3 regions of the Micromonospora sp. NPDC050397 genome follow, and region 2 is predicted to be linked to each of the others. Evidence: riboswitches for the same ligand, from Rfam matches in the RefSeq annotation. Region 2 holds a riboswitch; each other region holds the start of a gene.
What was found. A riboswitch is a leader RNA that binds a small molecule or an ion and turns the genes downstream of it on or off. The one in region 2 is predicted to bind cobalamin.
Positions count from the first base shown of each region.

Region 1: another riboswitch for cobalamin. It lies ahead of cobN (cobaltochelatase subunit CobN); the one in region 2 lies ahead of bluB (5,6-dimethylbenzimidazole synthase).
Region 3: another riboswitch for cobalamin. It lies ahead of ACI2K4_RS29065 (prenyltransferase/squalene oxidase repeat-containing protein); the one in region 2 lies ahead of bluB (5,6-dimethylbenzimidazole synthase).

Region 1 covers NZ_JBJDPS010000007.1:267,935-271,333, forward strand. Annotated here, with positions in the region: gene ACI2K4_RS24325 (precorrin-8X methylmutase) at 1-225, opposite strand, end outside; gene cobG (precorrin-3B synthase) at 222-1,490, opposite strand; cobalamin riboswitch at 1,591-1,713, shown strand; gene cobN (cobaltochelatase subunit CobN) at 1,837-3,399, shown strand, end outside.
Region 2 covers NZ_JBJDPS010000021.1:67,171-70,569, reverse strand. Annotated here, with positions in the region: gene ACI2K4_RS33730 (methyltransferase domain-containing protein) at 184-1,026, shown strand; gene bluB (5,6-dimethylbenzimidazole synthase) at 1,060-1,677, opposite strand; cobalamin riboswitch at 1,786-1,986, opposite strand; gene ACI2K4_RS33720 (SRPBCC family protein) at 2,138-2,647, shown strand; gene ACI2K4_RS33715 (PQQ-binding-like beta-propeller repeat protein) at 2,701-3,399, shown strand, end outside.
Region 3 covers NZ_JBJDPS010000013.1:13,542-16,940, reverse strand. Annotated here, with positions in the region: gene ACI2K4_RS29070 (prenyltransferase/squalene oxidase repeat-containing protein) at 1-1,112, opposite strand, end outside; cobalamin riboswitch at 1,249-1,381, opposite strand; cobalamin riboswitch at 1,446-1,579, shown strand; gene ACI2K4_RS29065 (prenyltransferase/squalene oxidase repeat-containing protein) at 1,683-3,125, shown strand; gene ACI2K4_RS29060 (glycine hydroxymethyltransferase) at 3,203-3,399, opposite strand, start outside.

The DNA of each region.
Region 1 (3,399 bases), on a different contig from region 2:
GTCGCAGAGGATCGGGGCACCGCCGCGCAGCGCGGCGCGCGCGGCCGAGACCACGTCGGGGGAGTAGCCGATGTCGGCCGGCAGGTCGACCATGCCGCAGGCGTGGATCATGCGTACGACCACCGTGGCGACGTCGGCGGGCAGGCCCGTCAGGTCCGCCTCGGCGCGGATCGTGGCGAACGACCGGCGGTAGATCTCCGCGCCGTCGCGGACGTAGTCGATCACGTACCCCTCCGTGCCGCCGCGATCGCGGCAGCGGTCTCGTCCAGCGTCATCAACCGCGAACGCGATCGACCGTCCAGGCTGACCTGGTAACCCTCGTCGGTGGCCAGCACCTCGACATGCCGGTCCGTCGGTCGGCCGCAGCGCCGTTCGCAGCCGACCCAGTGCACCGGCAGGCCCGAGCCTTCCGGACCCGCCGCCGCGTGCACCCGACCCGCGTCGGTCCGTACGTCGGCGAGCGCCTTCGCGCACCCAGGACGGCCGGCACAGCCGGTCACCCCGACCCAGCCGGCGGTGGCCTCGGCCACCAGACCCTCGGCGGTCAGCGCGGCCAACCGGCGCCCAGCCTCTCCGGTGCCCAGATCGGGCACGACGACGGTGCGCCAAGGAGTGATGTTGATCTCGCCGGAGCCGTCGGCGGACGCGGTTTCGAGTGCGGCGACCTGTGCCCCGGTGAGTCGACCCAGCGGCACCGTCAGGACCAGCGCCACCCGCCCGTCGACCTGGGAGACCCGACCGACCGCCGGACGGGTCGGTGTGGTCGTGCTGACCGGCTCACCCGGCGGCAGGAGCGTCGCCGGGTCGAGGGCGGCTCGCAACCGTGCGGTCACCCGCCGTACGCCGTCGTCTAGTTCGGTCAGCCGCCACGCGCCGCCGCCCTGGTCGGCGTACTCGGCGAGGAAGGCGTGCGCGGCGAGCAGGGCGACCCCGGCGGCGGCGCTCGGCGGTACGCGTACCCCGGTGTCGGTGCCGGAGAGCAGCACGGCCAGCCCACCGGTCGGTACGGCGACCAGCCCCACGTCCGCGCCGAAGCCGGTCACGTCGCCCCGGCCGTCGTCGACGGTGAACAGGAACCGGCCGGGCAGGTCGGCCAGCGCCGGGTCGGCGCAGAGCCCCTCGTCCAGCTCGTCGACCAGCGGGCGGACATCGAGTCGGCCGCCGGCGGTCCGGCCGCTGAGGGTGGAGGCGATGACGTTGCGTACCCGCTCGTGGGTCTCGGAGGGGAGCAGGCCCGCCTCCCAGAGCCGGGCGGCCAACTCCCGTTCGGCACCGGGCGCCAGGCCCCGGAGCTGGACGTTGCCCCGCGAGGTCAGCTCCAGTCCGCCGTCACCCAGGTCAGCGGTGGCCGCGCCGAGCACGGCGAGCTGCCGGCGGTGCAGGCGCCCACCGGGCACCCGTACCCGGGCCAGGTTGCCGTCGGCGGCGGCATGTACGCGCAGCGCCCCCGGACAGGCGTCCGGTGCCGACCGCCCTCGTGGTGACCACACCCGGCGGATACTACGGCCCACCAGCAGCCCGGCCGGGAGCGGCTTGACGAACCGGGGTCGGACTCGTGAGAGTGGGAGCCGCTGAACGCGGCGACAGGTGGAGGAAGCCGGTGTGATCCCGGCGCGGTCCCGCCACTGTTACCGGGGAGCGGACCCCGACACGGTCACGGCCCACACGGGCGGGAAGACCGGGGCGAGCGACGATCCGGGAGCCAGGAGACTCCGGGTCACCGCGCGGCACGGTACGCCCCCGACCGGGGACGGCACCGGGCCGCAACCGACGAACCCGGGGCGCGGACCCCGAGGGAGGAACCATCATGTCTCGCCACGCCCTGTGCGGTGCCCGATGATCCTGCTCCTCTCCACCTCGGACACCGACCTGCTCAGCGCCCGGGCCAGTGGCGCCGAGTTCCGGCTGGCCAACCCGGCCCGCACCTCGGTCGAGGAGCTGCCCGCCCTGCTCGACGGCGTCGACCTGGTGCTGGTACGCATCCTCGGCGGCTACCGGGCCTGGGAGGAAGGGCTCGACGCGCTGCTGGCCGGGGCGCTGCCGGTCGTACTGCTCGGTGGTGAGCAGGCCCCCGACGCGGAGCTGATGGGCCATTCGACGGTGCCCGCCGGGGTGGCCGCCCAGGCGCACACCTACCTCGCGCACGGCGGCCCGGCGAACCTGACCGAGTTGCACCGGTTCCTCTCTGACACGGTCCTGCTCACCGGTTACGGCTTCGCGCCGCCGGTGCCGACACCCGAGTGGGGCCGGCTGGAGCGCGAGTCACGCCACACCGACGGCCCGGTGATCGCGGTGCTCTACTACCGGGCCCACCACGTGGCCGGCAACACCGCCTTCGTGGAGACGCTCTGCTCCGCGATCGAGGACGCGGGCGGTCGGCCGCTGCCGGTCTACTGCGCCTCGCTGCGCAGCCCCGCGCCCGCCCTGCTGGAGACGCTCGGCGAGGCGGACGCACTGGTCGTGACGGTGCTCGCGGCCGGTGGCACCCGCCCGGCCGAGGTCGGTGCGGGTGGCGACGACGAGGCCTGGGACGTCGGCGCGCTCGCCGCGCTGGACGTGCCGATCCTTCAGGGGCTCTGCCTGACCAGCAGCCGCGCGGTCTGGGCGGAGAACGACGACGGGCTCTCCCCGCTCGACACCGCCACCCAGGTCGCCATCCCGGAGTTCGACGGCCGGATCATCACCGTGCCGTTCTCGTTCAAGGAGATCGACGCCGACGGGCTGACCGTGTACGTCGCCGACCCGGAGCGGTCCGCCCGGGTCGCCGGTATCGCGGTCCGGCACGGTCTGCTGCGGCACACCCCGCCGGCCGAGCGCCGGATCGTGCTGATGTTGTCGGCGTACCCGACCAAGCACGCCCGGATCGGCAACGCGGTCGGCCTCGACACCCCGGCCAGCGTGGTCCGGCTGCTCACCGCCATGCGCGAGCAGGGGTACGACATCGGCCCCGCCGACGGACCGGACGCCTTCCCAGGTGTCTCGGCCGGTGACGGCGACGCCCTGGTGCACGGGCTGATCGCCGCCGGTGGCCAGGATCTCAACTGGCTCACCGAGGAACAGCTCGAGGGCAACCCGATCCGAATCCCGGCCAGCCGCTACCGGGCCTGGTACGACACCCTCCCGGCCGAGCTGCGCGAGGGAATGGAACGGCACTGGGGCCCGCCGCCGGGTGAACTCTTCGTCGACACCTCGCGCGACTCCGAGGGCGAGATCGTGCTCGCCGCGCTGCGGGCCGGCAACACCGTGGTGATGGTCCAGCCGCCACGCGGCTTCGGCGAAAACCCGGTCGCCATCTACCACGACCCCGACCTGCCGCCGAGCCACCACTACCTCGCCGCCTACCGGTGGCTGGCCGACGAGTTCGGCGCGCACGCGGTGGTGCACGTCGGCAAGCACGGC
Region 2 (3,399 bases):
GTTGCCGGTCGGTCGCCGCGAGCCACGCACGGATCGGTGCGAAATTCACCCCCGTGACGCTTTTCTCGGCCGCCCGCTCACCGTTGCGGATGACCAGGCAAAACGATGCTTGCCGACCGGTGTGACGCAGGCAACGCGGGGATGGCTGTCGCGACGACCCGTCGGCAGAGCAGCCTTACCGACGTGACGGACGAAATCGCAGGTACCACATCCTTCAGTGACGTCGACGGGGCCGGGAACGAGCTCCAGACGAGCATGGTCGACTACCTCGAACGCATCGCCGCCTATCCGTCCATCCGGCAGGTGCGCGAGGTGGCCCGTGCCGCGCTGGACGCCTGGCCGGGTCAGCGACTGCTCGACGCGGGGGCCGGGGCGGGCGAGGTGGCCCGCGAACTCGCGAGGCTGGTCGGACCGGAGGGCGAGGTGGTCGCGGTCGACCGGTCGGAGTTCTTCGTGACGGCGGCGACCAGGCGGCACGACGGCAGCCGGGTCGAGTACCTCGTCGGAGACGTCACCGCGCTCGACCTGGCCGACGAGAGCTTCGACGGCGTACGGAGCGAGCGGGTGATGCAGCACCTCGCCGAGCCCGACCGCGCGGTGGCGGAGCTGGTACGCGTGCTGCGCCCCGGCGGACGACTGTGTCTGATCGACACGGACTGGGAGAGTCTTCTGCTGGACGGGATAGCGCCCGAGCTGATCGAGCGCATCCGGGGGAAGTTCTTCCAGTACGTCGCCACCCCCGAACAGCCGGACAAGTTCCGGATGGGCCGTACGCTGCGCCGCAGGCTGCTGGCGGCCGGACTCGACGAGGTGCGCGCCGAACCGATCACTGTCGCGGTGACCGACTTCGCGGAGGCCAACGCCATCGCCCCGATCTTCGACCGGGACGCGATCCGCAGGCTCGGGGCGGATCCGGCGCTGCTCGGCGCGGAATGGTTCGAAGCCGTCGACGCCTCGGTCGCCCGGGGTGACTTCCTCCTCGCGATCACGATTTGGGTGGTCAGCGGGGTCAAGCCGCTCGGTTGACGGCGCTACCCGGCCTCCGCGTCGAGAACCGGGTCAGCGGGCGGTCCACCGGTCGTGGTGGACCGCCTCGGAGAGTGGCCGTCGCCGACGCCAGCCGTGCCGCTCCAGGTCGGGGACCTGTTCGAGGTGGCTGACCGGGCCGAGGCAGAGCCAGGCCACCGGGCGGACCGTCGCCGGGATGCCCAGCAGGTCCCGCAGGAACTCCTCCCGGTAGAACGAGACCCAGCCGAGGCCGAGTCGCTCGGCGGTCGCGGCCAGCCAGAGGTTCTGGATCGCCAGGCAGACCGAGTAGAGGCCGGCGTCGGCGATCGAGTGACGCCCGAGCACCGCCGGGCCACCCCGCTCCGGGTCGTACGTGACCACCACCGACAGCGTCGACTCACGTACGCCGTCGATCTTGATCCGGGCGAACCGTGCCGCGGCCTCGCCGTCGAGGGTGGCCGCGAAACTCTCGCGCTCCCGCTCGACGTGCCGGTGGAACCGCTGACGCAGGTCGGGGTCGCGAACGAGGAGGAAATCCCAGGGCTGGGAGAGTCCGACGCTCGGCGCGGCGTGTGCCGCGGCCAGCACCCGGTGCAGCACCTCGTTCGGGATCGGGGCGCCGGTGAACTCGGCGCGCACGTCCCGACGGCGGTGGATGACCTGGTACAGCGCGGCGGCAAGATCCGTCCCGCCGATCGGGTCGGGTTCGGTTACCGGCACGGGTTGGGTGACGGGTTCGGTGTCCAAGGCAGGCTCCCGCTGCGCTCGTGCCCCGAAACGGGGCTCGTGACGCGAGGCCGGTCTTCGGACTCCCGGATCAGCGCTGGTCACCCGCCTTCCCAGCCCTCGTGGGCCAGTGGCCGCGTCTCGTACGCGTGGGTGGCAGCTCCCCGGTCACCGCGGCGGGCCCGTGCCGGATTCGCACCGGCTTCCCGATTCTCCCCGCGACCGCGGGGCACCTCGCAACGTTTGTGCCACCCGGGACCATAGCGGAGTCGTTCGCCCCGGCGTCACCGAGCCGTTCGCGACGTCACCCGCGTCACCTTCTTGTCGCCGCTCGCCGATCTTTGCGCTGGTCGGGCGCTCTCGCCCGTACGGTGGGTGTTCGGGGAAGGGCTCGGGGGGTGCGATGGCGACGGTGGCGGTGACCCGACTGGTGGAGGCGTCGGCCGACGAGTTGTGGCGGGTCTTCACCGACCTTCCGGGCCGAGACGGCTGGCTCTCCACCGTCACCGGGATCGAGGTGCTGACCCCGGGACCGGTCCGGCCCGGCACGACCTGGCGGGAGGGGCACCGGCTACCGGACGGGACCGGGCTGGTCGAGGAGTTCCGGGTGGAGGAGATGGTCGCGCCGCACCGGTTGACGGTCACCTCCGCCGGAGCGGGCGTCGACTACCGGACCGCGTACAGCTTCACGCCGGTCGACGGTCGGCGATGTCGGCGGGGCGGCTGGACGGCGGTCAGCGTGGTGCAGGAGGGCGTGGTCACCACGCCGTCCGGGCGGCTGATCGCGCTGCTCTTCGGCGGGCTGGCGGCCCGTACGGTCGAGAACGTGCTCCGCCGCGACCTGGCCGATCTCGCCGCCGCCGTCGGGGTGACCGGGCCGGGCCGTCGGGGTGACCCCGCCGCTGCCGCCTGACCTGCCAGGCGCCGGCCCGGACCGGATGGATAGGGTGCCGGCGGAGGTGCTGGATGCGATCCCGGAGCGGGGGAGTGGCTCGGCGTCGGCCGATCGTCGTCGCGATCGCGGCGTTGCTGGCCGTCGCGGCAGTCGCCGTGGTCGTCCACCGGGTGCTCGCCCCGGCGGAGGTGCTCACCACCGCCCGTACCGGATATCCGGCCCCGGTCAACGCGGCGACCGGTGTGGTCGGCACGCTCGCCTCCGCCCCGCTGATCGTGGACGGCCGGCTGCGGGTCTACGCCACCACCCGCCAGGTCCGCGCCGACCTGCCGGTGGACGCCCGGACCCGGCGTACGCCGTACTGGTCGTACCGGCGGTGGCCGGCCGAACTGATCGGCGTCGTGGCCAGCGGCACCACCGTGGTCAGCCGCTGGTCGGACGGGAACCTGGTCGCTCTCGACGCGCGTACGGGCCGGATCGTGTGGCGGGTCGACGGTCCACCGCCCGGACACGGGTACAACGGACGACGCACCGGAGCCAGCACCAACTACACCCCCGCCGGTCTCATCCCGGCGACCGGTCGGAGCGGCCGGGCGGTGCTGGTGGTGATCGGCGGCTCGGGAGTGCGTGGTCTGGACCTGGCCGACGGGCGGGAGCTGTGGCGGGTCGGCATCGACGGCTCCTGCCGGGCCGGCGCGCTCACCACCAGCGGCGGGCAGCTCGTCACCGTCGACGCCTGCGCGGCCCCGCAGGTGGCCGAGTTCCACGAC
Region 3 (3,399 bases), on a different contig from region 2:
ACGGGGAGGTTGGCGCGGGCGAGGGTGAGGATGCCGAGTGCCTGTGCGCCGGGTGAGGCGGCGCCGTAGAAGTCCCCGGTGTCGGTGCAGTTGCCGTCGCCGCCCGGTGCCGGGCAGAGGTGGTCGGTCAGGGCGGTGAGCAGGTCGTGACCGCCGAACGCGGCCGGGTCACCGCCGGTGATCTCGGCGAGCAGGGCGAGGTTCGCCACAGCGCCGGAGTTTGGTGGTGAGCCGACCCCACCGGGATAGGCGTACTCGGCGGCCCTGCCGGCCAGGTAGTCGACGATCGCGGTCAGGGTGGGGTCGTGGCTCTCGGAAGCGGCGAGGGCGATGCCGACCTTCGCGGTGAGGGCGAAGTCGATGGTGCCCCAGGCCTCGTTGTAGATGTGATTACCGTCGACGAGCTGCTCCACCAGGTATTCGGCTCCCCGGGCCACCGCGACACCTGCGGGGGTGGAGGGTGTCGGTGACGGTGTCGAGCTGGCGCTCGGAGTGCCGGGTGTGGTCCGGCCGGGGTTCGTCGCCCGAACCGATGCGGGAGTGAACGTTGGTTGCCCCGTGGTGCCGCCGATGTCCGTGCCACCGAACACCCACGCCTCGACCTGTCCCGGCTGCGGCCGTTGGCTCAGCGCGCCGAGGGGGCTGTAGGTCCAGTGGTCCTGTCCGGCCGGGGCGAGCCAGTATGACCAGTACGCGGTGGGAAGTGGGGTGAGTTGGCAGGCTTCGTCGGCCGGTGTGGGGTATTCGGTACCGCTGTTGAATCCGGCGGTACCGATCCGGCAGATGAATCCAGGGCCGTCGTGGACGGTGCCGGTCGTGGTGAAACCGGCCTCGTGGAGCAGGTCCATTCCGGTGGTCGGGGTGGCATCGCAGCCGCGCACCACCGGTCCGTCCCAGTGGCCGAAGTCGACCGCGACGACCGCGCCGCTGCTGGCGGTGCACGCCTCGATCGGGTCGGCCACCGCCGGGACGGCGAGCGGGATCAGGGTGATCGCACCGGCGACCGCGACAGCGGAGGTGGCGGCGAGCAGTACGGTTGTGAGACGTCGCCGACCGGGAGCAGAGCGGGAAGGGGCGGCGGCCACGGCACTGTGGTAGTCAGCGCTGCGCATGACCGGGCCTCGGCTTCGGACGGTGGCAGGTGGTGCTCATGCGGCCTCCCCTGGGCGGTGGCCCGAACGCGGAAGCCGAGCACGCCTGGCCGAGCCAGGGAGCGCTGATCCCGCGCCGCGGACCTCGACGGCGCTTGTGCTGGTACGGATTCAGCGCAGGTATTCCGACTCGTCCACGACAGTGGACCTACGGTTGCGGGCCAGCGCCGGATTTTGACCGGCTTCCCCTGACTGCTGAACCAAGTGAAACGAGGTCATCTGACCACACCCCGTTACCGCAGTCAACGTTGGGGCGAATGTCCGATCAGGTGGGCACCGTCACTACTGACGGCAACCCGGCGAGTGCGCTAGCGTCGCCGCATCACCACGTGGGGGAACCCGGTGCGAATCCGGGGCTGACGCGCAACGGTAAGAAACGGTACCAACCGGTTCAAGCCCGAATGCCTACGTGGAGACGCACCACAGCGGATCCCGACCACGCGCAGCGGCCGGCGACCGCCTTGCCCGCGGCGCCGAACGGACACGCGGATCGGGGCGACTCGTCGGTTCCCGACCGAAGGAGTCCCACCCATGGACCGCACCGTCCCCGACCGAGCCGCAACCCGGCCGATCCGAACCCGCCGCACCGTCACCGCCGGGCTTGCCTGTGCGGCGATCGCCGTCCTGATCACCCCTACCACCGCCCATGCCACCTCCACCCCGGCACAGATCGCCACCTCGCGCACCAACGGCGTCGCCTACCTCAAGACGTTGCAGGCCGCCGACGGAAGCTTCGCCAGCAGCGGCCTGTCCAACGAGTGGGCCTTCAGCGCCTTCGCCGCCGCCGGTACGGCCGCCGTCGACATCGCCCCCGGAGACGACGTCACCAAGAACGCGCGGACGGTCTACCGCAACCAACTCTCCGCACCGTCCTGGCCCGGCGCCTCCCCGGTCGTCACCGACTACGAGCGAGCAGCGTTGAACGCGTACGCCGCCGGCATCGACCCGGCACGAGTATCGTCCGGTCAGAACCTGATCGCAAAGATCGCCTCCTACTGGCAGCCCAGCGCACCCGGTTACTACGGCCCACCCGCGAACTTCAACGGCACCGTCTTCGCCCTGCTCGCCCTCGCCGGCGGCAAGACCCAAGCCGGAGCGCCGCGGGTGCCGCAAAGCCTGCTCAACGCCTCGGTCACCGTCGTCCGCGCCAACCAGCACACCGACGGCGGCTGGAATTTCAGCCAGGCCGCCGGAAATCCGGCCCAACTCGCCGCGCCGAGTGACATCGACATGACCGGGGCGACCATGGCCGCGCTCTGCGCCAGCGGCGTCGCCAACACCGACAGCGCCGTCCAGGCCGGCAAGAACTTCCTCAAGAGCAAACTGATCAACGCCTCCGGCGCGTTCAACTCCATGTTCGGGGCCAACACCAACTCCAACGGCTGGGCCGTCTCCGGGCTCAACGCCTGCGGCATCCCCAGCCAGGGCATCGACTTCACCACCCCGGCCGGCAGGACACCCATCGACTTCCTGCGCGCGCAGCAGTTCACCCCGGGCGGCGGGTTCCGCTACCTGCCGTCCGACACCGCCCCACAGCCGTACGCGTCCATCGACGCCGTCCGTGCCATCTCCGGCGGCGGCTTCACCGCGACACCCCCGGTCCCGGTCACCGCCGGAGCGCCGCAATGGGTCGGCACCACCACCTTCACCAGCGGGCAGACCAGCACCCTGGCTCTGGTCATCGACACCGGCACCGGCAGCCCGAACGTCTGCTCGGTCAGCGTCACCCCGACCGGGTCCACCACCACCCTCGGCGCGGTACTCGACGCCGCCACCACCGCGGCCACCCCGACCGGCTGTGTCACCAGCCGGGCACCGACCTCCGGTACCGGAACCGTCACCTCGATCAACGGTGTCACCAACAGCGGCGCATCGACCTGGAAACTCAGCGTCGACGCGGGAGCGGCAGCTGCGGCTACCAGGGGGGCCACCATCAGCCTCGGTGACACCATCTCCCTGCGATACGGCAGCTAAACAGCATCTACCGTGTAGCCAGCACGGCGACCCGGGTGGCAGCCCTTTCTGAGAGGTGCCACCCGGGTCTGTCGTCCTCAGCCGAGGTCGACGCCGGGATAGAGCGGGAACGGGGCCAACAGATCCGCCGCCTGCTTGCTCACCTGGTCTGCCACGACGGGATCGATCTGGTACTTCGCCTTGGATCCTGCGCTCGGGGTGGTACTGCTCAGCACGGTGTGGATCAGATCGGCGATCTGATCCATCTCGGCGGCGCCGAGGCCCCGGCTGGTCA